Sulfuricurvum kujiense DSM 16994: one gene and its partner. Each later gene encodes a partner of the first gene's protein in a complex. Links are inferred from orthologs where the notes say so. Each region holds a gene or a part of one and is shown in the gene's direction. Other genes may lie near its edges. The genes, in order: SULKU_RS07500 and SULKU_RS02870.

Region 1 (11,894 bases):
TTGAGGATATACGAAAGTTAAAGTACAAGCCGATTGGAGAGTACTTTGCTTCCTTGCCGAAATACGTCGAAATGATCAGTGAACGACTTGAAAAATCACTGAAACCGATGGATGTATCTGACACGACCAATATTTCAGTGGGTGAAGAGTTTAAACCGTTTGCAAAATCTTTGATACATGTTATTCGCAACAGTGTTGATCATGGGATTGAAACCCCTGAAGAGAGAGTGGAAAACGGTAAAGATGAATACGGTACGATCCTACTCTCCATTACCGATACGGAAGAATCCGTTGTGATAGAAATCAGTGATGACGGTCGAGGAATCAACAAAGAGAAACTCAAACAAAAAGCGCTTGAGAGGGGATGCAAAACTCTCTTGGAACTTGAAAATGATTCAGCCGTATTTGAACTGATGTTTGAAGATTTTCTATCGACAAAAGATGAAATCAGTGATCTCTCCGGCAGGGGGGTCGGATTGGCCTCGGTACGTTCGGAAGTTTTGAAACTCGGAGGGAGCTACAGTGTAGTATCCGAGCAGGGAAAAGGGTGCCGGTTTATATTTAGTATTCCCAAAAAATCACTCGTTAGGGATGAGGATGAAAAATAGTGAAATTCTAAAAGAGGTTCTTACCGCCATTGTATACCGTGCCGAGCTCTTCATGACTGATGAGATGAAGATAGAGGCAAAATTTGACGGAGAATTCCGTTCGATGGAAAAAATAGAATTGAAAAAATACACGACGACGATCGGAATCGGCGGCAGTATCAATCTTTTATTTTATGTCTCCTACAACGAATTGCTGCTTGAAAAATTGACCCGGGCATTTTCATACGGAAAGATTCATGAATCTGAATTAGCGGAATTACGCGAGAGTGCAGCCGGTGAGATCGCCAATATGATTTTAGGACATGCCGTGAATGACTTTCCCAATCGGGGCAAGGGGGTGACGATTACCCCTCCGGTAACGGTTGAAGATGCAAAATCAATCTTAAAAACGAACGGAAACGGCATTATGACCGCAGTATTTTCGACACCCTACGGAAATATGGAATTTAATGTCATCGGATTAATTAAAGGAGAATGAAATGCTTAATATTCTGGTGGTAGATGATTCATTAATCATGAGACGTAACATTATCAAAATGATTGAATCATTGGGACATAAAGTAGTCGGAGAAGCAAAAGACGGTCAGGAAGCGGTCGAAGTTTATCGAAAGCTTAAACCCGATTTGGTAACGATGGACATTACAATGCCAAGGATGGACGGCTTAGGTGCCGTAAAAGAGTTAAAAAAAATCGATAAGAATGCCAAAATTATTATGGTCACGTCCCACGGTCAGGAAGAGATGGTCATTGATGCTATTCGATCCGGTGCAAGCGGTTATCTTTTAAAGCCGGTAAAGATTAATAAATTGTCTGATTCGATTCAGAAAATTTTTCCCTCAATGATTGATCAAACGGTATCGGAGCAAAAGGAGACGACCTTGTTGGAGAGCGAAGAAATTTTGTTGCCTGAAATTGAGGATCTCGCTTAAAAAGGGGCGACCTCTTCGCGAATTTAACGTAATTTATAGCTACAGTCTTTTATAATCCCCTAATTTTTTAATTTTGTTGCTATTTTTTTCGAATAGGGCGATAAAAATTATATTTTTTAAAATAAGGAGACGACATGCAAATCAGCGGTGCACAGATGGTTATCGAAGCACTCATCGCCGAGGAAGTCGAAGTCGTATTCGGTTACCCGGGCGGGGCGATCATGAACGTCTATGATGAGATATACAAACAGCGCTCATTTCAACATATTTTGACCCGTCACGAACAAGCGGCGGTCCATGCGGCAGAGGGGTATGCCAAAGCTACCGGAAAAGTCGGTGTCGCAATGATTACTTCAGGTCCGGGATTTACCAATGGTGTGACCGGAATGGCCGATGCCTATATGGACTCGATCCCTCTCGTTGTTATCAGCGGCCAGGTACCGATGTCGCTCATCGGTACCGATGCGTTTCAGGAGATCGATGCCGTCGGTATCAGCCGCCCGTGTACGAAACACAATTATCTCGTGACCGATGCGGCTGATTTGCCTCGTGTCCTTAAAGAGGCATTTTATATTGCCCGTACAGGGCGTCCGGGACCGGTTCACGTCGATATTCCGAAAGATGTAACGGCACAGATTGCGACATTCGATTATTCCAAAGAGGTTGAGCTCGAGACCTACAAGCCGACGACCAAAGGGAATGCCCGACAAATCAAAAAAGCGATCGAAGCGATCGCGAGTGCGAAACGTCCTCTTTTGTATCTTGGAGGGGGAATTATCAACGCCAATGCGGCAGAACTGGTGCGTGAATTTTCAAAAATGACCCAGATTCCTGCCGTTGAGACGTTTATGGCACGCGGAACCCTTCGATATGATGACCCGTTGCTTATTTCAATGCTCGGGATGCATGGTTCATACGCCGCCAATATGGCGATGAGCGAGACCGATTTGGTTATCGGTTTAGGTGCACGGTTTGATGATCGTGTTACCGGAAAACTTTCCGAATTTGCGAAAAATGCCCAGATCATCCATGTTGATATCGACCCCGCAAGTGTTTCGAAATTGGTTCATGCCCATTTCCCGATTGTCGGTGATGTCAAAAACGTATTGGAACAGATGATTCCGTTGGCAAAAGAGCAGATCGATCCGGCCCGTTATGCGTCGTGGCACAATACGATTGCCAATTTCAATAAGCTTCATCCGCTCTCTTATACGGAAGAGGGTGATCGACTTAAGCCGCAGTGGGTCGTTGAACGTATCGGGCAGCTTTTGGGCGATGATGCCAATATCTCGACCGATGTCGGACAGCATCAAATGTGGACGGCTCAGTTTTATCCGTTTACCCGTCCCCGTCAATGGGTAAGTTCCGGAGGTCTTGGGACAATGGGATTCGGATTCCCGGCGGCAATGGGTGTTAAGCGTGCCGATATGGAACGTGTCAGTATCAATATTACGGGTGACGGCTCCATATTAATGAATATCCAAGAGCTGATGACGGCGGTAGAGTATGAACTTCCCGTCATAAATGTTATTTTGAATAATAACTTTTTGGGGATGGTACGGCAGTGGCAGACCCTGTTTTACGATAAACGCCACTCGTCAACCGATCTTTCGATACAGCCCGATTTTGTAAAATTGGTTGAAGCCTTCGGCGGAGTCGGATACCGTGTTACAACCAAAGAAGAGTTTGATGCCGCACTTAAAGATGCGGTCGAAAAAAATGTAGTTGCGATCATCGATGTTGTCGTCAATCGGTTTGAAAACGTTCTGCCGATGGTTCCGGCGGGCGGGTCGCTCTTTAATATGATGTTAGAGTACAAGGAGAAATGATGGAACAAACAGAACGTCGTGTTATTTCCGTTATTGTAATGAATGAAGCCAGTGTACTCTCACGCATTGCAGGGTTGTTTTCGGGACGAGGGTACAATATTGAATCGTTGACGGTGGCTCCGATTCCCGAGTCTAAATATTCGCGTATTACAATTGTTACGGCAGGTTCGGTACGTGTGGTCGAACAGATCACTAAACAGCTGCACAAACTGATTCCGGTATTGAAAGTCTATGAACATGCCGATTTGGTTGAAACCGAGATGGCGTTGGTCAAAATCCCTATGAGTGAATCATTAGGTGATATTGAAGCACTTACCCATGCCTATAACGGACGGATTGTGAATGTCGGAAGCGATACGATGATTGTCATGGTTGCGGATGAGCCTATGAGAGTCAACCATTTTCTCGAAGCGATCAAGCGTTTTCATCCCAAAGAGATCGTCCGAAGCGGTTCTGTCGCTTTAGAGAGATAAAGCAGATGAAACTTTTTGAAATAGCGGCATTGCTGGGGTGTTCAGGAGTCGAAGATTCCATAGAAATCACCGGAATGAATACTCTTCGAGAAGCGTCAGCGGGAGAAATCTCTTTTCTCTCCGACAGTAAATATGAAAAAGAACTTGAGAACACTCAAGCTTCTGCCGTAATTCTCCCCTCATCTAAAGCGCATCTTCTTCCCAAGGGAGTTATTGCTCTGCCGTCGGATGAGCCGTATATGTCGGTTGCCCTTTTATCCAAACATTTTTCAAAACCGATACGCAGCAGTGAAGTCCCTCCCGTAATAGGCGAGGGGAGTGTAGTTTATCCGAGCGCCCATATCGAAAACGGGGCATCTATCGGGTCGAATTGCACCATTATGAGCGGTGTTTATGTCGGTGCCGACGCCGTGATCGGAGATGACGTTATCCTCTACCCCAATGTGTGCATTTACCGCGATTGCCGCATCGGGAACCGTGTGATGATTCATGCGGGATCGGTGATCGGAAGCGACGGATTCGGGTATGCCCATACAAAAATGGGTGAGCATGTCAAACTCTATCAGAACGGGAATGTAGTCATAGAGGATGATGTCGAGATCGGTGCCAACACAACAGTCGACTGCGCCGTATTCGGCTCAACGATTATTAAGCAGGGTTCGAAGATAGACAATCTTGTCCAAATCGGCCATAACTGCATTATCGGCGAACACTCCATTTTAGTCTCTCAAACCGGTCTGGCCGGTTCAACGACTTTGGGGCGCAATGTGGTGATGGGGGGGCAAAGCGCTACGGCAGGGCACCTGAGCATCGCACCGTTCACCACCATGGCGGCACGCTCAGGTGTTACTAAAAGTATCACAAATAAGGGTGTGTATAGCGGCTTTCCGTTGATGGAACATAAAATGTGGCTGAAAATGCAGGCAAAATTGGCTAAAATGTTGGAATCTTAAGGTAAAGGGGACAAAGGATGCGTTTATCAATCGTAGGTTTGGTCATAGCAACGTCATTATTGCGTGCGGACAGTGTACCTACGAGTGATATTCGGATGCCGGATATTGTCCTCGATGCGATCAAGCATTGCGAGTGTCTTCAAGAGGGAGGTAGATGCAATCCTCACGTCATACGCATCAATGCGGATGATGAAGCGCAGCGTGCGCTCAATGCCGGTTTTGCGGTGACAGGACATATCATTAAATGCGGTTCAACGGAACAATGCACGCTTCAAGCCCAGGCGTTGATTGACGGCGGCATTACCAACCTTGATCTAGGGCCTTACCAAATCAACTATAAATACCATCCCAATCCGATGCTGCAGGAATATTTTGAAGATACGACCGCCCGCGAACAGGCTAACGGTATTTTGACGAAACTCGTCAAAAGCTTCGGATATTCATGGGAAACGCTGGGACGCTATCACCATTTCAGCGCAACGGACCGGACCCGTAACGAGCGTTACTATCGAAAAATGTACGCTTTTATTTATGGCAATAATGCCAATGCTCAAGGTTCAAATTAATTCTTTTTCTTTTAAGATTGCTTTAGCCAAAATCGGCTACACTCTTTCCTATACACATTTAGTTAGGAGAGATTATGAGTTCTGCTGTAACCATCATTAAAGAAATTCCATTAGACGGTACGAAAAAAGGTGTCATTTCTATCAGTAAAGTAGATGAGCCATACGGTGCCGGAAGTGACAGCGTAGCCAGTATCGGTATTTCATTGGCGGGGGACTCAAAAAATCCTGAGTGGAAAGTTCACCTTCCGATGGGGAATATCGATGCGGTTGTAGAGGCGTTGAAAAGTATCAAATAAGCAGGCCATTCCCGAGCTTTTCGGGAATGAAAAAGTAGATTTATTTTTTTGTGGCTACAAAAGCGGCGATACGTTTGATCCCTTCGCGGATACTGTCGATATCGGTCGCGAAACTGAATCGGAAATACCCCTCAGAACCGAATCCCACACCCGGTACTACCGCAATCCCTTGATCTTCAAGCAACTCTTTACAAAACTGCATGGAATCGTTACTGACCTCTTTGATGTTGACAAACAGATAGAAAGCACCGGCAGGTGATAGAACCGACAATCCGTCAATTTCATTAAACAATTTGACCGCTTCGTCGCGGCGGGCTTTGAACTGAACGCGCATCGCTTCGATATCCGCATCGGCTTCACCGTTAAGGCCTACGATTGCCGCCTTTTGAGTGATAGAGTTGATATTCGAGGTACTTTGGCTTTGGAGCTTTTTAGTAGCCTGGATGATTTCGGTATTGGCTGCTGCCATATACCCGAAACGCCATCCCGTCATCGCTACCGATTTAGAAAGACCGTTGATGGTGATAGTACGTTGGTACATATCGTCACTCACCGCTGCAGCTGATGTAAATTCACCGTCATAGATGAGTTTTTCGTACATTTCATCGCTGGCTACGATAACATTAGTCCCCTCTAATACTTTTCCTAAGGCAGTCAGCTCCTCGCGTGAATAGACCGCACCGGTCGGATTTGAGGGAGAAGTAAGGATAAGCATTTTCGTCTTTGGAGTCAATGCCGCCTTGAGCTGCTCAGGGGTGATTTTGAATCCGCTTTCATCGTCGGTCATAATCTCGACAACGCTTCCTCCGCAATACATTACAAGCTCCGGGTAGGTAACCCAATACGGAGCCGGGATGATTACTTCATCACCCGCTTGAATCGTACAGGCAAAGAGGTTGTAAAGCGAATGTTTCGCCCCGTTGTTGGCGATGATTTGGTTTGGTTTGTAGTCCAATCCGTTATCACGTTTGAGTTTAAGTGCGATAGCTGCTTTGAGTTCAGGGATACCGTCAACGGCGGTGTATTTGGTAAAACCGTCATTGATTGCTTTGATGGCAGCATCTTTTATCACTTGAGGAGTGTCAAAATCAGGCTCACCTGCGGAAAAGCTGAGGATATTTTTCCCTTGTGCTTTGAGTTCTTGCGCTAACGTAGAGATAGCAATGGTAATCGATTCGGAGAGTATATTGACGCGATCGGTTAACATGGATCAGCCCTTGTAAAAAATTTGCGAATTGTACCATGGTTAGGATTAAAAATCACATTAGTTACTTATCAAAAAAGAGCGGTTTCCCTGTATGAAATCCCTGCGCGTAATTGATACCCAATTCAGTCACCTTCTGAAGAATCTCTTCCGAAGCTACGAACTCGGCAACGGTGTCAATCCCGATTCGGTGGGCAAAGTCGATAATAGCTTCAACAACGATGCGGGTACGAGGATTTTCATTAATCGATTTGATCAACGTACCGTCAATTTTCAGGATATCGACATTGAGTTTAAGAATATTTTCGAAATTGGAATAACCTGTTCCGAAATCATCAACCGCAAATTTTGCCCCCAGATTTTTCATTTTAGCAATAAACGAGGCGACTTCCTCAAAGTTCTCAATCCCCTCAGATTCCAGAATTTCAAATATAACCCGATTCGCTGTACCGGTTTGGCGGAGAATATTTTCAATGGTTGTCAGCGTTTTAGCATCTAACATATCGCTACTGGAGAGATTGATTGAAAATTGTTCGTCACGATCGGCAAAAAGATGGCATGCTTGGTATACAACTTCTTGGGTAATGTGGTGATACAGCTTTGTTTTCTGCGCAATCGGTAAAAAATCATACGGCGGGATTAGGGAACCGTCTTCGTTTTGAATACGTACCAATGTTTCATATTTTTCAATTTTCCCGGTAATACACGAGACAATCGGTTGATATTGACAGACAATACGATGTTCGACCAATGCCTGACGAATTTGAGCCGACATTGCAATATTGGTTTGATACTGCTGCTCGATTCCCTCTGAGGGGTCATAGATACAAGAAGGGCGTTTAATACTTCGCGCTTTATTTAGTGCGACATCGGCATGAATGAGGGGCTTATCGCTGTCAATGGCAATACCGACTGTTGCACGAACATGGACGGTTTCGTCCGCAATCATAAATAGCTTTTCACTGAGCAAGGAGAGGAGTATTTCAATGTCATGTTGAAACTCGACATTCGAACTCCCTTCTTTTAGACGAAACGCAAATTCGTCTCCGCCGATTCGGTAGGGGTTCAGTTTCATTTCGCTGAGCCAATGGGCGATTTGGGTTAAAAGCCAATCACCCGCGTCAATTCCGAAAAAGTCATTGATCTCTTTAAAATCATCAATATTCAATATTGCTACCGTATTGATTGGATTTTTAAGGAGATCTTCTTGCAGTTTGATTCGATTCGGGAGGGAAGTGAGAGTGTCGTAATACAAATGATGGGTTGCTTTATGCGTTTGTTCCGTAATCTTCATCTCAAGATTTTTATTTATCGTTTCAATCTCATCCGAGTATTGGAGCACGCTCTCTTGCATCGCCTCGAATGCATGGGTAATTTGGGTAAACTCACGCTGAGTATAGGGGAAGTCAAAGGTTATTTTTTCTCCGGGTTTAAAATTCCGTACTTTATGAGCGATCAATGTAATGGGATGCAAAAGACGGTTGACCCAAATCATCATCAGCCATAGGACGCTAAATACGCTGATGGTTATCCAGCCGTATAAAATGTAAAAACGCTTCATCGTTTTGGTGAACTCTTCGCCTGAATAGGTAAGGGTGATCGAGCCGATCGGTTTAAGGGTAGAGGGTTCCATCAAATTTTCGGTGATATCAATCGTCTGATACGATCGTGAAAGATCATGCTGATGATAGTTCAGAAAAACGGTCCCTTTTAAATCGGTAATTTTTAACGCGATGACTTCATTGCGTTGGGTAATGGCAGATAGTTTATTTCCGAAATCATTGATTCCCAAAAAAAGAGAAAGGGATACGGCGGGATTAACCGCATCAATAAGCAAATAGGCTTTTTCTTTTTGGGAGTTCAGTGTTAGATCCCGAACAATCCAAAATGTGATTAACGTAACCGTGAGGAAAAGGATGAATGTCCCCATGACAAGTGTTACAAAAAGTTTAGTGGATAAGCGGGCATTTTTAAAAAAGTTCATTCAATGAGTCTCGCAATCTGATATAAAGTGCCGTCGAAATGAAATTTACCCTCTTTGAGGGTTTTTTTGTTGATGTAGATGACCGTAGAGCGTTCAAATGCGATAGAACCCAATATGCCTGATTCCAAATCTGCCACATCATAGGAAAAAGTCGGAATAGAGTTCTCTATTCCCCATTCAGCTACTTGTTTTAGGGACTTGGAACTGCATTTTTGAATCATGTACACGAAGGCTATGTCTTTTCGTTCCGTTACTTCGTTGACGGAAAGTGCGATGGCGCTAAAAGGGATATTGGAAACTCTTTCGTGATGAACCCGATTGATTCCCTCCGCAATAAACTGGGCGTCAGATTTTCGATTTAAATCGTATACTACGGCAAATATCACTTTGGATGAATCTGTTTTGGATTTCAGCCGGGTGTCGAGTGCCATGATTTTAGGAAGCATACGGATATGGCCGTTTACTATAAAAGATTCATGTGCCGATGCAATGAAAAATCCGAAGAGAAAAAACAAAATTATCCGCATTAGAACTTCCATCCTGTTCTAATCCAAAAAGTTCTTCCTTCAATCGGGTAATCATCAGGATAGGTTCCGGGAGGAGATATGTAGCGGTAGATGGCATTGTTGGCATTTTTCAATGCAGCTTGCAGGTAAAATCCGTCAAAACTCTCCCAACCTAAAATCAAATCATAGGAAGCGAATGATTCCATCGAATTTTTGCGTACATCGTTCGGGCGACGTTCTTTTGCACTGCTGTAGCGTCCTACGATTCCTCCTGTCATTTGAGGGGTAAACGTATAGGAAAGCCCCCCCTTAAGCAAATGGGATGAAGCATATGGAAGATAGTCGGTTGTTTCGCTCCCTTTAAACGTTTCCCCTCTGATGTAGCTGTAGGAGAGAAATGTTGTGTCATTTTCTCCGATACTTCCTCGAAATTCGGTCTCAAATCCCATGATATTGCGTTTGCCGATATTTTGGTACATCTTATTGGTTGTATTCGGAGTGATTTGCCCTTTATTTTTCAGATAAAACAGATTAAGACCCAATGTCGTATCTATCGACGGTTTGTAGAGGTATTGTGTTTCATAGGAGACGACATGTTCAGACTCCAAATCGGGATTACCGACCTGAGTCGGATGATTTTGGGTATAGAGCTCGCGAAAGGAGGGCAGTCTGAAACTGTTGCCCACCATGAATTTCAGGATGTGTTGGCGGTACGGCTGAAAAACCAAGGCCGCTCGGACATACGGTTCGAAATTCAAATTTGACGCTTTGGTTCCTCCAGCATTAAGTGAAAGGGCAAGTATGTCACTAATGTCAATGGTATCGCTAAGGTAAAACTCATCGGTATGGCGGCATGCCGATCCCATATCAATAAACGGCGCGGTGTCGGTATAATCGACGAGAGTCGTTCCTCCGGTTTTATTCGTCGTGACGGTGTGCATATCAATAATGTCTTCATACTTTTGGCCATAGCCGAGAGTGATTTTATGATTTTCGACGCCGGTATAGGTTGCGGAAATATTGGCATACAACATTCGTGCATTAAAATTCCAATCTTCCCAAAAACCGTTTGGAAAACTAAGGACTCCGTACGTTCCGGGAGGAAGCAGTCGGGAATCTTCTTCCCATCCGTCTTCCATCATTCCAGCCTTTGCGTTTAAAGTCAAATCATCGGAAATCTTGTGTGAAAATCCCCCCTCAACATACCATGATGGGAATGATTGGGTACCGTTCATATTCGGCAATGCGCTCAAATTACCAAAGGCGCTTCCGGTCGTAAAATGGTTAATACGTCCTTTAAGATAGAAATCATTATAAAAATAAGAGAGGCCGAAACCGATTTGATGGCTGTTGAGAGGCGCATAGCCCGTATTGTGATATTTATCCGTCACGGTGATAGGAGAACGGGCATCGTTGCTTTGATAAAACAAGTCGCTGGAGACTCTCCAATCCGATGCGCGGTGCGTATACCAAAATCCTGCCTGTTTAGCCAAATCGCTGCCGAAACTTCCGAATACAACACCGTTTTGCAGCTTATCTTCGTCTTTTGCATAGGTGATAACATTGATAGTCCCTGAGTATCCGTTGACTCCCTCGATAAAACTTCCGGCCCCACGGACGACTTCAATGCGCTCTATCAGCTCGATTGGAAAATCGAGGTAAGCGGTATAGGTATCAGCCGAACGGTCATTGACCACAACCCCGTCGATAGCCAGTTTTGTCTGTCCGTAGGAGAGGGGATTGGAACCGCGGATGACAGGGGTACGGTTGTTGTTCGTATTACCCATCATATCGATACCGGGAAGCAGCATCAAGGCATCTTTCAAGGTGTGAACACCGAAAAGGGTAAGATCTTTTTGCTCCCATACCGATAAAATAAAAGGCTGATAATCGATATTCTGATTGGTTTGTGTCGCCAACTGTTCCGTATAGCTTATGTCTTCAGTAAGGGTAGTCTCAGGAGGTAATTCAGACCCGTATACAGCCAGGGGGATAAAGGAATACAAAACGACTAATGACGAAAATCTCAAAACTACCCCTGCTTGGACGGTTATTTCTTAAATACTCTTGGACGGTTATTTCTTAAATACTATCATAAAAACACTATATTACATTCAAAATTATATATAAATGGGACTAAATAGACTGCAATCTGTATACATACGAAAAAACCCTGATCTTTATTGTTAAAATTAGCGGTCTTTTATTATGTCGAATCCCTCGGGAATGATTGGTTTATATCGGTTTGCCTCTATCGCTTTGTTTTGTACCGGATTGGTGAACTGGATTGTTACACGGTTGTCATAGCTGTCTTTGTAGGCGATAGAGAGCAGCTGGGTATTTTTAAACTGAACCGTATAGGTTTGACCTTTTACCGTTGCACTGTATTGATCGTCATTAACTTTCTTCGCTTTTTGGATGATTTGCAAAAAATCGATCTCATCATCCAGCGTACGCATCGTTACCTGCTCTATTTGCGGTTCGATCACAGTAATTTTGGAACCGTTTACGTAGACGCTCTTTTGAATCGGTTTTTGGTATACCCA
Region 2 (12,192 bases), 960 kb from region 1 along the record:
AAAGAGGCGCTGGAACAAATGGGCTTTGACGTCATCGAAGCGACAGACGGAGAAAACGGAATGAAAATTCTGGAAGATATGTACGCTAAATACGGTGAGAATATTTCCAGCAAGCTTCGCCTTATCGCTTCGGATATTGAAATGCCGTTGATGGACGGATTCCATTTTGCCGCCAACGTGAAAGCGGATCCGCGATTTAAAATGATACCGATCGTCTTCAATTCGTCTATCAGCGATTATTTTAGCGAACTTCGCGGCAAAGAGGCAGGCGGAGAAGCGTATCTGGTCAAATTTGATTCAAATTTATTTTACGATGAAGTAGCACGTGTCGTTCGTGCACATATTCAATAGGGGATAGGCAATGGATGAATTTCAAGAAATATTACAGGACTTTTTGGTTGAGTCGTTTGAACTGATAGAGCAGCTTGACCAAGACCTGGTCGAATTGGAATCACGACCTGACGATTTGGATTTGCTCAACCGTATTTTCCGGGTAGCCCATACGATTAAAGGGGCAAGTTCATTTTTAAATTTCGATGTATTGACCCATTTGACCCACCATATGGAAAACCTGTTGAATATGGCTCGTCACGGGGATTTGGTCATTGATGCCGATGTCATGGACGTTATCCTCGAATCGATCGATTTGATGAAAGCGCTTCTCGTCCGTATCCGCGACAGCGGTGAAGACTCCGGATTGGAAGTTGAGCCGTGTGTTCTCCGTCTTGATGCGGTAGCGAACGGAACCTCTATACCGAAAAGTGCAGATGCGCCTGCCGCTGCGCCTGAACCTGTCGTTACTACTGCAACTTCGGAAGGGGAAGAGGATTATTCCGGAATGAACGAAGAGGAAGTTGAAGCGGAAATTGAACGTCTGATTGCTTTGCGCCAAGCGGAAGATGCTGCGAAAAGGGCTGCACATGCCGGTGAAACGTCGAGTGCTCAAACGGAAGAAGAGCCTGATTACTCGGGGATGAGCGAAGAGGAAGTCGAAGCGGAAATTGAACGTCTAATCGCTTTGCGCCAAGCGGAAGATGCGGCGAAACGCGCACAAAAAGGGTCAGAACCGGAGGCACCGAAAGCAGAATCTGCCCCTGCCCCTGCTCCGGTAGCGGCTCCCCCTGCAGCTGCACATAAAAGCGAATCGGCTCCTGCGGCTAAAACTGCTGCGCCGGCACCGAAAAAAGTCGAGTCCAAAGACGATGAAAACCGCGGCGGTTCGGCGGTTGAGCAAACTATCCGTGTCGATGTCAAACGACTTGACCATTTGATGAACTTGATCGGTGAACTCGTTCTGGGTAAAAACCGTTTGATCAAAATCAACGATGATGTCGAAGAGCGCTACGAAGGGGAAGCTTTCCTCGAAGAGCTTAACCAGGTCGTATCGATTGTCTCTTTGGTTACGACCGACTTGCAAATCGCCGTTATGAAAACACGTATGCTTCCGATCGGGAAAGTGTTTAACAAATTCCCGCGTATGATTCGCGACCTTTCCCGTGAGCTTAACAAAAAAATTGAGCTTGAAATTACAGGGGAAGAGACGGAACTTGACAAATCGATCGTCGAAGAGATCGGCGATCCGTTAGTACATATCATCCGCAACTCATGCGACCACGGAATCGAGACACCGGAAGCACGTCTTGCAGCCGGTAAAGAAGAGGGCGGAACGATTCAGCTTAAAGCATATCATGAAGGTAACCATATCGTCATCCAGATTATTGATGACGGTAAAGGGCTTGATGCCGAAATGCTCAAACAAAAATCGATCGAAAAGAATATCATTACCGAAAAAGAAGCCGATACTATGTCGGAGAAAGAGGCTTTCGGTCTCATCTTCCGTCCGGGATTCTCAACAGCCGCACAGGTTACCAGCGTTTCGGGCCGCGGTGTGGGGATGGACGTTGTTAAAACGAACATCGAAAAACTTAACGGTATGATCGATATTGACTCGGAAGTGGGTCAAGGTACGTCGATGAAACTCAAAATCCCACTAACCCTGGCGATTATCCAAGCGTTGCTGGTAGGGGTTCAGGAAGAGTATTATGCGATTCCTCTCGCATCGGTTCTTGAAACGGTACGTATCAGCAAAGACGAGATTTATACGGTTGAGAGCCGCTCGGTCATGCGTCTGCGTGACGAAGTCCTCTCTCTCGTCCATATCGGGGACATTTTTGAAGTTGAGCGTGTATTTGACAACAGCGAACACGCGTACGTCGTTGTCCTCGGACTGGCAGAGAGCAAAATCGGACTTATCGTCGATTCATTGGTCGGGCAAGAAGAGATCGTTATTAAATCTTTGGGTGAATATCTTAAAGGGATTGAAGGGATCGCAGGGGCGACTATCCGAGGCGATGGCGGCGTAACGTTGATCGTTGACGTTGCGGCATTGATGCAGATGGCAAAATCGGTCAAATCGACCGTAGGTCAGGAGAGTGCGGAAGCCAAAGGGCGTGGCGGTGCTAAAAATTCACCGACGGATTACTGCGTGATGATTGTCGATGACTCTAAAACCGACCGTACCATCATGCGCAAAGCGCTTGAACCGATGGGGATTACCCTTGTCGAAGCCAACGACGGTGTCGAAGCACTGAATATTCTCAAACAGGGTGAATATAACTTCGACGGTATGCTGGTTGATATCGAAATGCCGAGAATGGACGGATACACTCTGGCAGCCGAGATTAAAAAATACAATAAGTATAAAAATCTCGCACTGATTGCCGTTACGTCACGTACCGGAAAAGCAGACCGTATGCGCGGAGTAGAATCGGGTATGGTGGAATACATCACAAAACCGTATTCGCCGGAATATCTGATGAATGTCGTCAAACGCAATATCAAGTTTAACGAGGGGCTATAACAATGAGCGAAAAACTTCAACAAATTATCAACAAACAGCACAAAACCCTCTCCGGAGATGATGTCAAAATCGATGAAGTGATCCAATTGGTCGGTTTCATCGTGGGAGACGAAGAATTTTCGGTACCCATTTTGAGTATCCAAGAGATCATTAAACCGATTTCATGGACACGTGTTCCTCAAACACCTCCCTATATTTTAGGGGTATTCAATCTGCGCGGATCGGTTATCCCGTTGATCGATTTACGTTCACGTTTCGGTTTGGAGATGCAAAAGCACACCGAAGAGACCCGTTTCATCGTGATGAAAAACAACGATGACGTTGCCGGATTCGTCATTGACCGTCTCACCGAAGCGATACGTTTGCCGAAGAAAGATGTCGGACCGGCGCCGGATACGATTTCTGAGGAAGAGAGTATGATCGACGGCGTCGGTAAACAGGCCGACCGCATCATCACGATTCTCAAAGTCGGAAAACTTTTGGAAAGAAATTTCTGATTTAGAATTCTCTATGCTAATCGGCTAAGTTCCGATTAGCTGCTTTAACACTGCGTTCTCATCTACTGAATTACCAAAACCGTTTGCGATTTTTTTTAATTATGGCACAATACCCTCATGAAAGAAATCCATTATTCCAACCGACGCAAGCAGCTTCTTGAACGTATGGAGCAAGGTGTTGCGATCATTAGCGCAGCGATGCCTGCGCTGCGGTCGAACGATACCGAACACCCCTACCGTCAAAACAGCGATTTTTACTACCTGACCGGCTTTAATGAAAGCAATTCGTTACTGATTTTGATCAAAAACCACAGCGAGACAAAAACGATATTGTATGTGGAAGCGTATGATGAACAATATACGCTATGGAACGGTGCACGCCACGGTATAGAGAAAGCCAAAGAGCGTTTTGATGTCGATGATGTCCGCAACATTAAAGATTTCCCCGATGAAGTCAAAGAACTTTTGCGCGAACATGTGAACCTCTACATCGATCTTTTTGACGATTCGGAGGCCTTGAGCGAAGCCAAACTGGCAGCCAGACTGCTGCGCGAAACGCGCGGTGTCAAACGTCATATCCGCTCCTTCCGTGATATTACCCATCTGATCCGATCACAGCGCCTTATTAAAGCACCTGAAGAGGTTGAGACGATCCGCCGAGCCGTTGCATTGACTGCGGATGCCCATCATGCCGCGATGAAGCGTTCTCATGCCGGGATGAAGGAGTATCAGCTGCAGGCCGAAATGGCGTATGTTTTCGTTAACGGCGGCGGCCATACCGAAGCTTACGGTACGATTGTCGCAGGAGGGAATAATGCCAATACTCTGCACTATGTCGACAATAGCGATGAACTCCGAGACGGAGAGCTGGTACTGATCGATGCGGCGTGTGAGATAGAACTCTATGCGAGCGACATCACCCGCACCTTTCCCGTAAACGGAGTATTCAGCGATGCACAGCGTGAAGTCTACAACGCGGTATTAGAGGTGCAGCTCCGTGTGATCGAGGCTATAGCTCCGGGTGTTAAACGCGATTGGCTCCAAACCTACAGCGAAGAACTGCTTTGTGACGCGTTGATTGCATTGGGCGTATTGAGCGGTGAGCGAAGTGAGTTGATGGAAGCCAAAGAGCATAAGAAATATTCTCCGCACGGGATCGGGCATTGGATGGGGTTGGACGTCCATGATCCGTGTCCGTATGTGGATGAAGCGGGGGAAGCGTTGGCTTTTGAGGCGGGGATGGTGATGACGATCGAACCGGGGCTTTATTTCCGCGCCGATGATGAGAGTGTCCCCGAACGCTACCGCGGCATCGGTATCCGTATCGAGGATAATATCCTCGTCACCGAAAGCGGTTATGAGAACCTCTCGGCGATGATTGCGAAAACAGTCGATGAGATTGAAGCGATGTGTAAGAAGTAAAAATAGCACACAAGTGTGCGTGGGCTTCCTGCCGAAGGAAACTCAGTGTTAACATAGCTAATCGGGGCTTTGCTCCGATAGCGTATAAAATTAGTTATAACTATAACTCCATCCGCTGAGGCCGTCTTTGGCCTCTTTAAACCCTTGTGAATCCCCTAGAAAATCGATGATATGCAGCAAGGTCCACGGAATACTATTGGCTTCGGCATCATCGATAATGTGTTTTGGCATCGGAGTCTTTTGGGAGGTGAGGGCAAACGCGATCCGCTCACGGTTGCTTAGCACATGGCTTGTCGCGGTGATATCCAATTCACGGCAGAATTTTTCCAAAATCAGCGGTTTGACATCTTCGGGGATAACATCGGCGGTATTAAGGATAATGGTGAAATGGATCGGGTGCTCTTCGGGCATCAGAGAAGGGGATGCCATCAGGATATATTCGACCTTCTCCAGAAGGGTTGTGATTTCTCCCGCAGAGAGGTAGCTGTTGACTTTAAGGGGCTGCATTTCCTGCATTAGACTTTTCCTTCGAGTATTTTAGTGATAAGCGACGTCATTCCGATATGGAGATTGTAGTTGGTGATCGGAAAATCGACCCATTCATCGCGCAGATTGACGCTGTAGCCGCTGAGATATTTTCCCAAAATTTCCAGATCGATCGGCGTATACACAGCGCAAAGATCGGAGGATAGTTTGGTACGCACTAATCTCTCCTCTTTATTGCTATGCGTAAGGGTAAATGCAAGCGTCTTAAGGCTAAGCAGATCGCACCAGCGGATAAAAAGAGCCGACGTAAGTTCAGAATGGGGGTTCCCCTCGGGATCAAATAAGAGTTTTTGTTCTCGCAGAGGAATAAGGACGCTCAAAATAGCTTCACAAAACGGGACAGACTTCTGACGCCAAAACGGAGCCTCATCGCTTCGCTCCAATGCCGTGGAGACGGCTCCTAAAATGGCAGACGATTCACCCGATCTGAGCAAAGTATCCATAGTATGCAAAATCATCTACCTCTCCTTTTTTGGGTGTAACTTTAGCCTTTTTTGTATAATACGGGCATTAACGATAGGAGTTTTTGAAATGGATAAAGGATGGATCACTAACGGAGTGTCATTGGGCGTTGTCGGAGCTTCGTATATGGTAGAGGGATCAGCGGGTGCGGCGTTGCGGAGTGCGGGTCTATTCGCCCTCTCCGGTGCCGTAACCAATCAGCTGGCTATTCACATGCTGTTTGAAAAAGTTCCGTTTTTGTACGGCTCGGGGATTATACTCGATCGGTTCGAATCGATACGCGAAGCGATAAAAAACCTAATTATGGAGCAATTCTTTACCCCTGAAAAGATTGAAGCGTTTGTCAAAACACAGGAACGCTCTATCGATTTGACCCCCATCATCCAACAAACCGATTTTACCCCTGCATACGATGCGCTGGTCAAAAGTGTGATGGAATCACCGATGGGGGGGATGATCGGAATGTTCGGCGGTGAAGCGATCATCGGGAAATTAAAAGAGCCCTTTTTGGAGAAGATTAAACTCTCTACGATTGAGATATCTCAGAGTGAATCGTTTATGATGGCGTTGAACGAGCATATGCATCATGAAAGCGGGCACATGACCGATACGATTGGTGAGATTGTAGAATTACGCCTTGCCGAGCTGACCCCGATGATGGTCAAAGAGATGCTTCATACCCTGATAAAAGAGCATTTGGGATGGCTTGTCGTATGGGGAGGCGTCTTCGGAGGTCTTATCGGATTGGCCTCTTATTTTATTATCTAAAAGATTTTATGCAAAAGACTTGACAATAAGTGACTCAAAGTAATATAATTCTTGTAACTCAATTTAGGAGAATTTTATGGCATCTAATATTTTTGAAAAACTTACCCACCAAATGACCGAGATGATCGAGTCCTCGATCTCTCTTGCCTTGCATAACAAAAACAGCGAAGTAGAACCGATCCATTTTTTATGGGCATTGCTGGCAAACAGCAACTCGCCTCTCAATCAGATGCTCAACAAAATGAGCATCGATAAAACCGCTATCGAACTCGATGTGAAAAGTGCGGCATCAAAGCTGCCGAGTGCCTCACACGTTACGAAAGAGAGTATTCGTCTATCGCGGAACTTTGCCCATTCGCTCGAAGTGAGCAGCGGAGAGATGGCGAAAAACGGCGACAGCTTTTTGGCGATTGATACCTATATCATCGCCAATCTCCAAAACGATCCGTTTAAATCGATTTTGGGCAAATACGTCGATTTGCGCGAATTGGCTAAAACGTTTGAAGCTTCCCGAGCGGGGCAAAAGATCGAATCACAAACGGCCGATGAAAATCTCGAATCACTCTCCAAATACGGGATCGATTTGACACGTGAAGCAGCCGATGGGAAACTCTCTCCGGTGATCGGACGGGACGAAGAGATCGGGCGGATGATGCAGATTCTGATCCGTAAAACGAAAAACAATCCGATCCTCCTCGGTGAACCGGGTGTCGGTAAAACGGCTCTCGTTGAGGGATTGGCGCAGCGCATCTATAGCAAAGAGGTACCGCTCAGTCTCCAAAACAAACGGGTTATCGCTTTGGACATGAGCGCATTGATCGCCGGAGCAAAATATCGCGGTGAGTTCGAAGACCGCCTCAAAGCGGTCATCGATGAGGTGAAAAAATCGGCCAACGTCATCCTCTTTATCGATGAGATTCACACCATCGTCGGTGCGGGTGCATCGGAGGGATCGATGGATGCGGCCAATATCCTCAAACCGGCACTGGCGCGGGGAGAATTGCATACGATCGGGGCTACGACTCTCAAAGAGTACCGTAAATATTTCGAGAAAGATGCGGCGTTGCAGCGCCGTTTTCAACCGGTCAATGTGGATGAGCCGAGCGTCAACCAGTCGCTTCAAATCCTTCGCGGACTCAAAGAGCGCCTCGAAGCGCACCATAACGTAACGATCACCGATTCGGCGCTGGTAGCGGCGGCAAAACTCTCCGACCGTTACATCAATGATCGGTTTCTGCCGGACAAAGCGATCGATTTGATCGACGAGGCGGCAGCCGAGCTGAAAATGCAGATCGAATCGGAGCCGAACGCCCTTGCCGCGGTCAAACGCCGCTTAACGCAGCTTCAGGTGGAAAAAGAGGCGCTTAAAATGGAAGAGTCTGTCGCTAACACCAAACGTCTCGAAGAGATAGAGCGTGAATTGGCGGATGCGGGCGAAGAGCGACGAACGCTGGAATCGCAGTTTGCCCATGAAAAAGAGGTGTTCGAGCGGGTCGCCAAGATCAAAGCCGAAATCGAATCCAAACGCCGTGAAGCCGAAAGCGCGAAACAAGCGGCCGATTTTAACAAAGCCGCCGAGATCGAATACGGCCAGATACCGAAACTTTTCGAGGAAGAAAAAGCGCTTCAAGAGAAGTGGAAAGTGATGGTCGCAGAGGGGACGTTGCTTAAAAACAGTGTCGATGAAGCCTCTATCGCGGGAATCGTGAGCCGCTGGACGAAAATTCCGGTGAATAAAATGCTCCAAAGTGAAAAAGAGAAGATTCTCCATATCGAAGATGAACTCAACCGTGATGTTGTGGGGCAGGAGCGTGCAACCCACGCCGTAGCGCGCGCGATCAAACGGAACAAAGCGGGACTCTCTGATAAAAGCCGTCCGATCGGATCGTTCCTGTTCCTCGGACCTACGGGGGTCGGGAAAACGCAGACGGCGAAAACGCTGGCGAAATTCCTCTTTGACAGCAGTGAGTCGATGATCCGTATCGATATGTCCGAATATATGGAGAAACACGCCGTGTCACGCCTCGTCGGTGCCCCTCCGGGGTACGTCGGATTCGATGAGGGGGGACAGCTCACCGAAGCGGTACGCCGCAAGCCGTACAGCGTTATTTTGTTCGATGAGGTGGAAAAAGCCCATCCCGATGTCTTTAACGTATTGCTTCAGGTGCTCGATGACGGGCGTCTGACCGATAACAAAGGGGTCGTGGTCGATTTTACCAACACGATCATCATCTTGACCTCTAATATCGCCAGCGACAAGATCATGGCGCATCACGGCGACCCTAAGTTGGAAGAGATGGTATTGGGTGAACTTAAACAACACTTTAAACCGGAGTTCTTGAACCGTTTGGATGATGTGGTGGTCTTTAATCCGCTGGGTGAAGCGCAAATCCTCAGCATCGTCGATCTGTTTTTCAAAGATATTTCGGCCAAAGTGGAAGAGCGTGATATTACTCTCACCCTCACCGAAAGTGCGAAACGCTATATCGCGCGTGCGGGATTTGATCCGGTCTACGGTGCGCGTCCATTGAAACGGGCATTGTACGAGATCGTCGAAGACCGTCTGGCCGATTTGATTCTCGGCGGAGAAGTGGATGAGGGTTCGTCGGTCACGTTTGATGCAAAAGATGAAGAGATTAATGTAACTGTGGCATAATCCGTTTCATGAAAACGATTGCTCTATTTTTTATTTTATTATTACCGTTGTGGGGATGTACGGGGGATTGTATGACCTGTCACCCCGCACTCCTTAAAAACATCGATGCCGATAAACGGCATAAACCGATGACGACATGCATAAAGTGTCATAGTGCTAATCCGGCAAAAATGGCCGATTGCGGGAGTGACTGTTTCGCATGTCATCCGGTTGCCAAAATCGAGGGATCGCGCGTAGCCGAGCATATGGTAATCCGTGAATGCCGCGATTGCCATATGAAGCTCAAAACGTCTTTAAATCTGGGCAACACCCCTAAAGGGCAGTCGCTACAGCCGACGCTGCGGGATTTTTTAAATCCTTAAGCGTATAACGGTTCGAAAAGTTTATCGAATCCCTCAAGTACTTTTTTGAGCAGTTTTTGCGCTTCGTCGATCATTTTTTCCGTGCTCTTGGTACTATTGACCGCATTGTCAAATAGATCAACGACCCCTTTTTTCGCCTGATTTTTGACATTTTCATCGCTGTGTTTCAGATTCCCGATCAGTTTTGTTATATCCGACGCGACTTTGTTGATCGGTGAGGTTTGGTTTTGATCTTGTAACTCTTTCATAAATTTATCGATGTAGGGCTGCGCCTTTTTCATAAACGCATTGATCTCTTTTTGATCCTGTTCGCTGATACCGTTGCTTTCCATTTTAAAGGAAAAAGCCTGCATCGAAGAGAATGAAAACGATTGCTCTTTGCTGTTTCCCGATTTTTTTTCATTTAATGATAGGGATTGCTCGTTTTGAAAATTGAGAGCGAGGGTATCTCCGCTGCTCGTTTTCATATATAAATTAAGTTCATGCGAGCGGTACGCATCTAAAGAAGTGGCAGTTGTCATCACTGTACCTTTAGTATAAGATTGAAAGTTGGTGACAATATCGGCTGTTTTTGCGATTGTTTTAACAAGCTTGCACAAAGCTTAATCGACCTTTAAGTAAGAATTGTCTATTATTGCGTGCTAAAAATTTCTAAAGGGAATGGCTATGAAAAGAACATACCAACCGCATAATACGCCACGTAAACGTACACACGGTTTTCGCGCTCGTATGGCGACAAAAAACGGCCGCCGAGTATTGAACGCTCGTCGTGCTAAAGGTAGAAAACGATTGGCTGTCTAAATAGCTTTTCGATGTTGAAGCTTCACAGTGAGTTTCAGCGTGTTTATCAACGCGGTAAAAATGCGCACAGCACGTCGATCGCGTTGTTCTATCTCCCCTTAGCGGGAGAAAAAAAAGTCGGATATACGGCCAGCAAAAAAGTCGGAAATGCGGTAGTGAGAAATCGGTGTAAAAGGCGTCTTCGGGCCCTTTTTGATGAGTTCTCGCCTTCAGTTCAGGACGGATGGTACGTTTTTGTTGCCAAGAAGGGGTTATTTGACAACCCTTTCGATACAGTGCGACGCGACTGCAAATATGTTTTAAAACGGACGGGCGCTATGGCTGGAGTGAGTGATGATAAGAATCTTCTTTCTTAAGCTCCTCTGGCTCTATCGGCACTCTTTCTCTTTGGTGACGCGCGGTTCGTGCCGTCATTACCCCTCTTGCTCCGAATATGCCCTATGGCAGTTTGAACGCAATACGCTTCCTCGTGCATTTACTTCTACCTTTTTTCGTATTTTGCGGTGCAATCAATTGTTTCCAGGCGGGATTGATTATCCGATAATCAACAAACCGATGATAAAACCCTCCGAACTCTCCATAAATACGATAAAATACTGGTTTGTTCCATATAAACAGAATTATTTTCTGATTAAAAATTTTAAGTTTAAAGGGTCACAGTGCTAGAAAAGTTTACTCCCAATCAGCGACTCCTCGTTGCCGTCGCTTTATCTTTTATCTTTTTTATAGGATATACAACGATTTTTCCTCCGAAAGCTTCGAATTTAGAAGCCAATACGACAAATACCGCAGTCTCAACAGTAGCTGCAGCGCAGCCTGAAACGTCAGCAAAGGAAGCAGTTACAGATACGCAAAGCGCTTCTGAGGTACAAACAACGGCGACGGATACGTTAACGACCGTCAATTCCAAAGAATTTACTCTAAAAATCGATACACTCGGACGTATTTCATCGGTTATTTTGAGCAATAAAAAGCATAACGGAAAAGACGGCAAACTTGCCGAGCTCGTCTCTTCGGTCGGTGCAAAGCCTCTTTATATCCGATTTGCCGATGAGGCGCTAAACGCAGCCGCATCGAAAACACCGTATTCGTCTGATCTTAACAACATTACGTTGGGTGAAAACGGCAAAGCAGTCGTAACGCTGACCCAAAATCTCCCTGAGCTCACGGTTACTAAAACATTAACCTTTTATACGGACGGACATTATGACGCTAAAATCGCTCTTTCTAACGAAAAGCGCTATTTCGTTTATCTCGGACAGCATCCGCAGGTGATCGAGCAGATGATGACGGTTGTCGGAGGGATGATCTATTCGGGTGATAATTTGACGACTATTTTCGAAGACAAAGATGTAGAAGGGCGTTCGATCTTTACCGATGTCCATTTCGCTTCGTCGTTTGACCAATATTACGCATCTATCATCTACGGTTTCTCAAAAGAGACTCAAGTGTACGTTGACCGTGATGCGCAAAGTAATCCGGTAACATACCTTGAAGGGACCAATAACTTTACGTTTAACGGCTATATCGGTCCAAAAGAGCATAAAACGCTTGAAGCGATCAATCCGGTATTGACGAATGCCATCGAGTACGGATGGTTCACTTTTGTTGCCGCTCCGATTTTTAAAATTTTGATGTGGCTTCACGGACTCCTCGGCAACTGGGGATGGTCGATTATCGCATTGACGATTATCATCCGTATTTTCCTCTACCCTTTGACTCACAAAGGGATGGTCTCTATGCAAAAAATCAAAGAGATCGCACCGCGGATCAAAGAAGTTCAGGAAAAATACAAAGGTGATCCTGCACGTATGAACG

Evidence for each region.
Region 2: the proteins of SULKU_RS07500 (region 1) and SULKU_RS02870 are in contact, whole or in part, in a crystal structure (PDB 1U0S), measured with the Thermotoga maritima proteins. The link is inferred for Sulfuricurvum kujiense DSM 16994 from one-to-one orthologs. Residues at the interface, in WP_004081049.1 of Thermotoga maritima: Ser82, Ala83, Met84, Gly85, Gln86, Gln87, Val90, Ile91, Ile94, Lys95, Lys99, Asp100, Phe101, Val103, Lys104, Gln107, Arg110, Glu113, Ala114, Lys117; in WP_004081040.1 of Thermotoga maritima: Lys186, Gly188, Thr189, Gln190, Leu191, Ser193, Ala194, Arg195, Tyr197, Leu198, His201, Glu223, Ser247, Ser248, Ile249, Ala250, Asp251.

What each region holds. Positions count from the first base shown.
Region 1 is NC_014762.1:1,497,634-1,509,527, reverse strand. The notes cover bases 1-2,812. They hold SULKU_RS07500 (response regulator), read left to right. Parts: upstream 1-1,087; coding sequence 1,088-1,537; downstream 1,538-2,812. Other genes in these bases: SULKU_RS07495 (acetolactate synthase large subunit), read left to right, coding at 1,672-2,812; SULKU_RS07505 (chemotaxis protein CheX), read left to right, coding at 598-1,086; SULKU_RS07510 (ATP-binding protein), read left to right, coding at 1-608. In the rest of the region: more of SULKU_RS07495, read left to right, coding at 2,813-3,366; ilvN (acetolactate synthase small subunit), read left to right, coding at 3,363-3,839; lpxD (UDP-3-O-(3-hydroxymyristoyl)glucosamine N-acyltransferase), read left to right, coding at 3,845-4,792; SULKU_RS07480 (lysozyme family protein), read left to right, coding at 4,810-5,358; SULKU_RS07475 (hypothetical protein), read left to right, coding at 5,433-5,654; SULKU_RS07470 (pyridoxal phosphate-dependent aminotransferase), read right to left, coding at 5,695-6,861; SULKU_RS14420 (GGDEF domain-containing phosphodiesterase), read right to left, coding at 6,923-8,842; SULKU_RS07460 (hypothetical protein), read right to left, coding at 8,839-9,369; SULKU_RS07455 (TonB-dependent receptor plug domain-containing protein), read right to left, coding at 9,369-11,378; lolA (LolA-like outer membrane lipoprotein chaperone), read right to left, coding at 11,541-11,894. UniProt on the Bacillus subtilis protein: Involved in the transmission of sensory signals from the chemoreceptors to the flagellar motors.
Region 2 is NC_014762.1:543,544-555,735, forward strand. The notes cover bases 1-3,110. They hold SULKU_RS02870 (hybrid sensor histidine kinase/response regulator), read left to right. Parts: upstream 1-361; coding sequence 362-2,860; downstream 2,861-3,110. Other genes in these bases: SULKU_RS02865 (chemotaxis protein), read left to right, coding at 1-351; SULKU_RS02875 (chemotaxis protein CheW), read left to right, coding at 2,863-3,110. Outside these bases: more of SULKU_RS02875, read left to right, coding at 3,111-3,357; SULKU_RS02880 (aminopeptidase P N-terminal domain-containing protein), read left to right, coding at 3,475-4,779; SULKU_RS02885 (hypothetical protein), read right to left, coding at 4,870-5,295; SULKU_RS02890 (hypothetical protein), read right to left, coding at 5,295-5,783; SULKU_RS02895 (DUF445 domain-containing protein), read left to right, coding at 5,857-6,555; SULKU_RS02900 (ATP-dependent Clp protease ATP-binding subunit), read left to right, coding at 6,632-9,211; SULKU_RS02905 (hypothetical protein), read left to right, coding at 9,220-9,573; SULKU_RS02910 (hypothetical protein), read right to left, coding at 9,570-10,094; rpmH (50S ribosomal protein L34), read left to right, coding at 10,240-10,374; rnpA (ribonuclease P protein component), read left to right, coding at 10,386-10,730; membrane protein insertion efficiency factor YidD, read left to right, coding at 10,708-11,040; membrane protein insertase YidC, read left to right, coding at 11,034-12,192. UniProt on the Bacillus subtilis protein: Involved in the transmission of sensory signals from the chemoreceptors to the flagellar motors. CheA is autophosphorylated; it can transfer its phosphate group to CheB, CheY or CheV.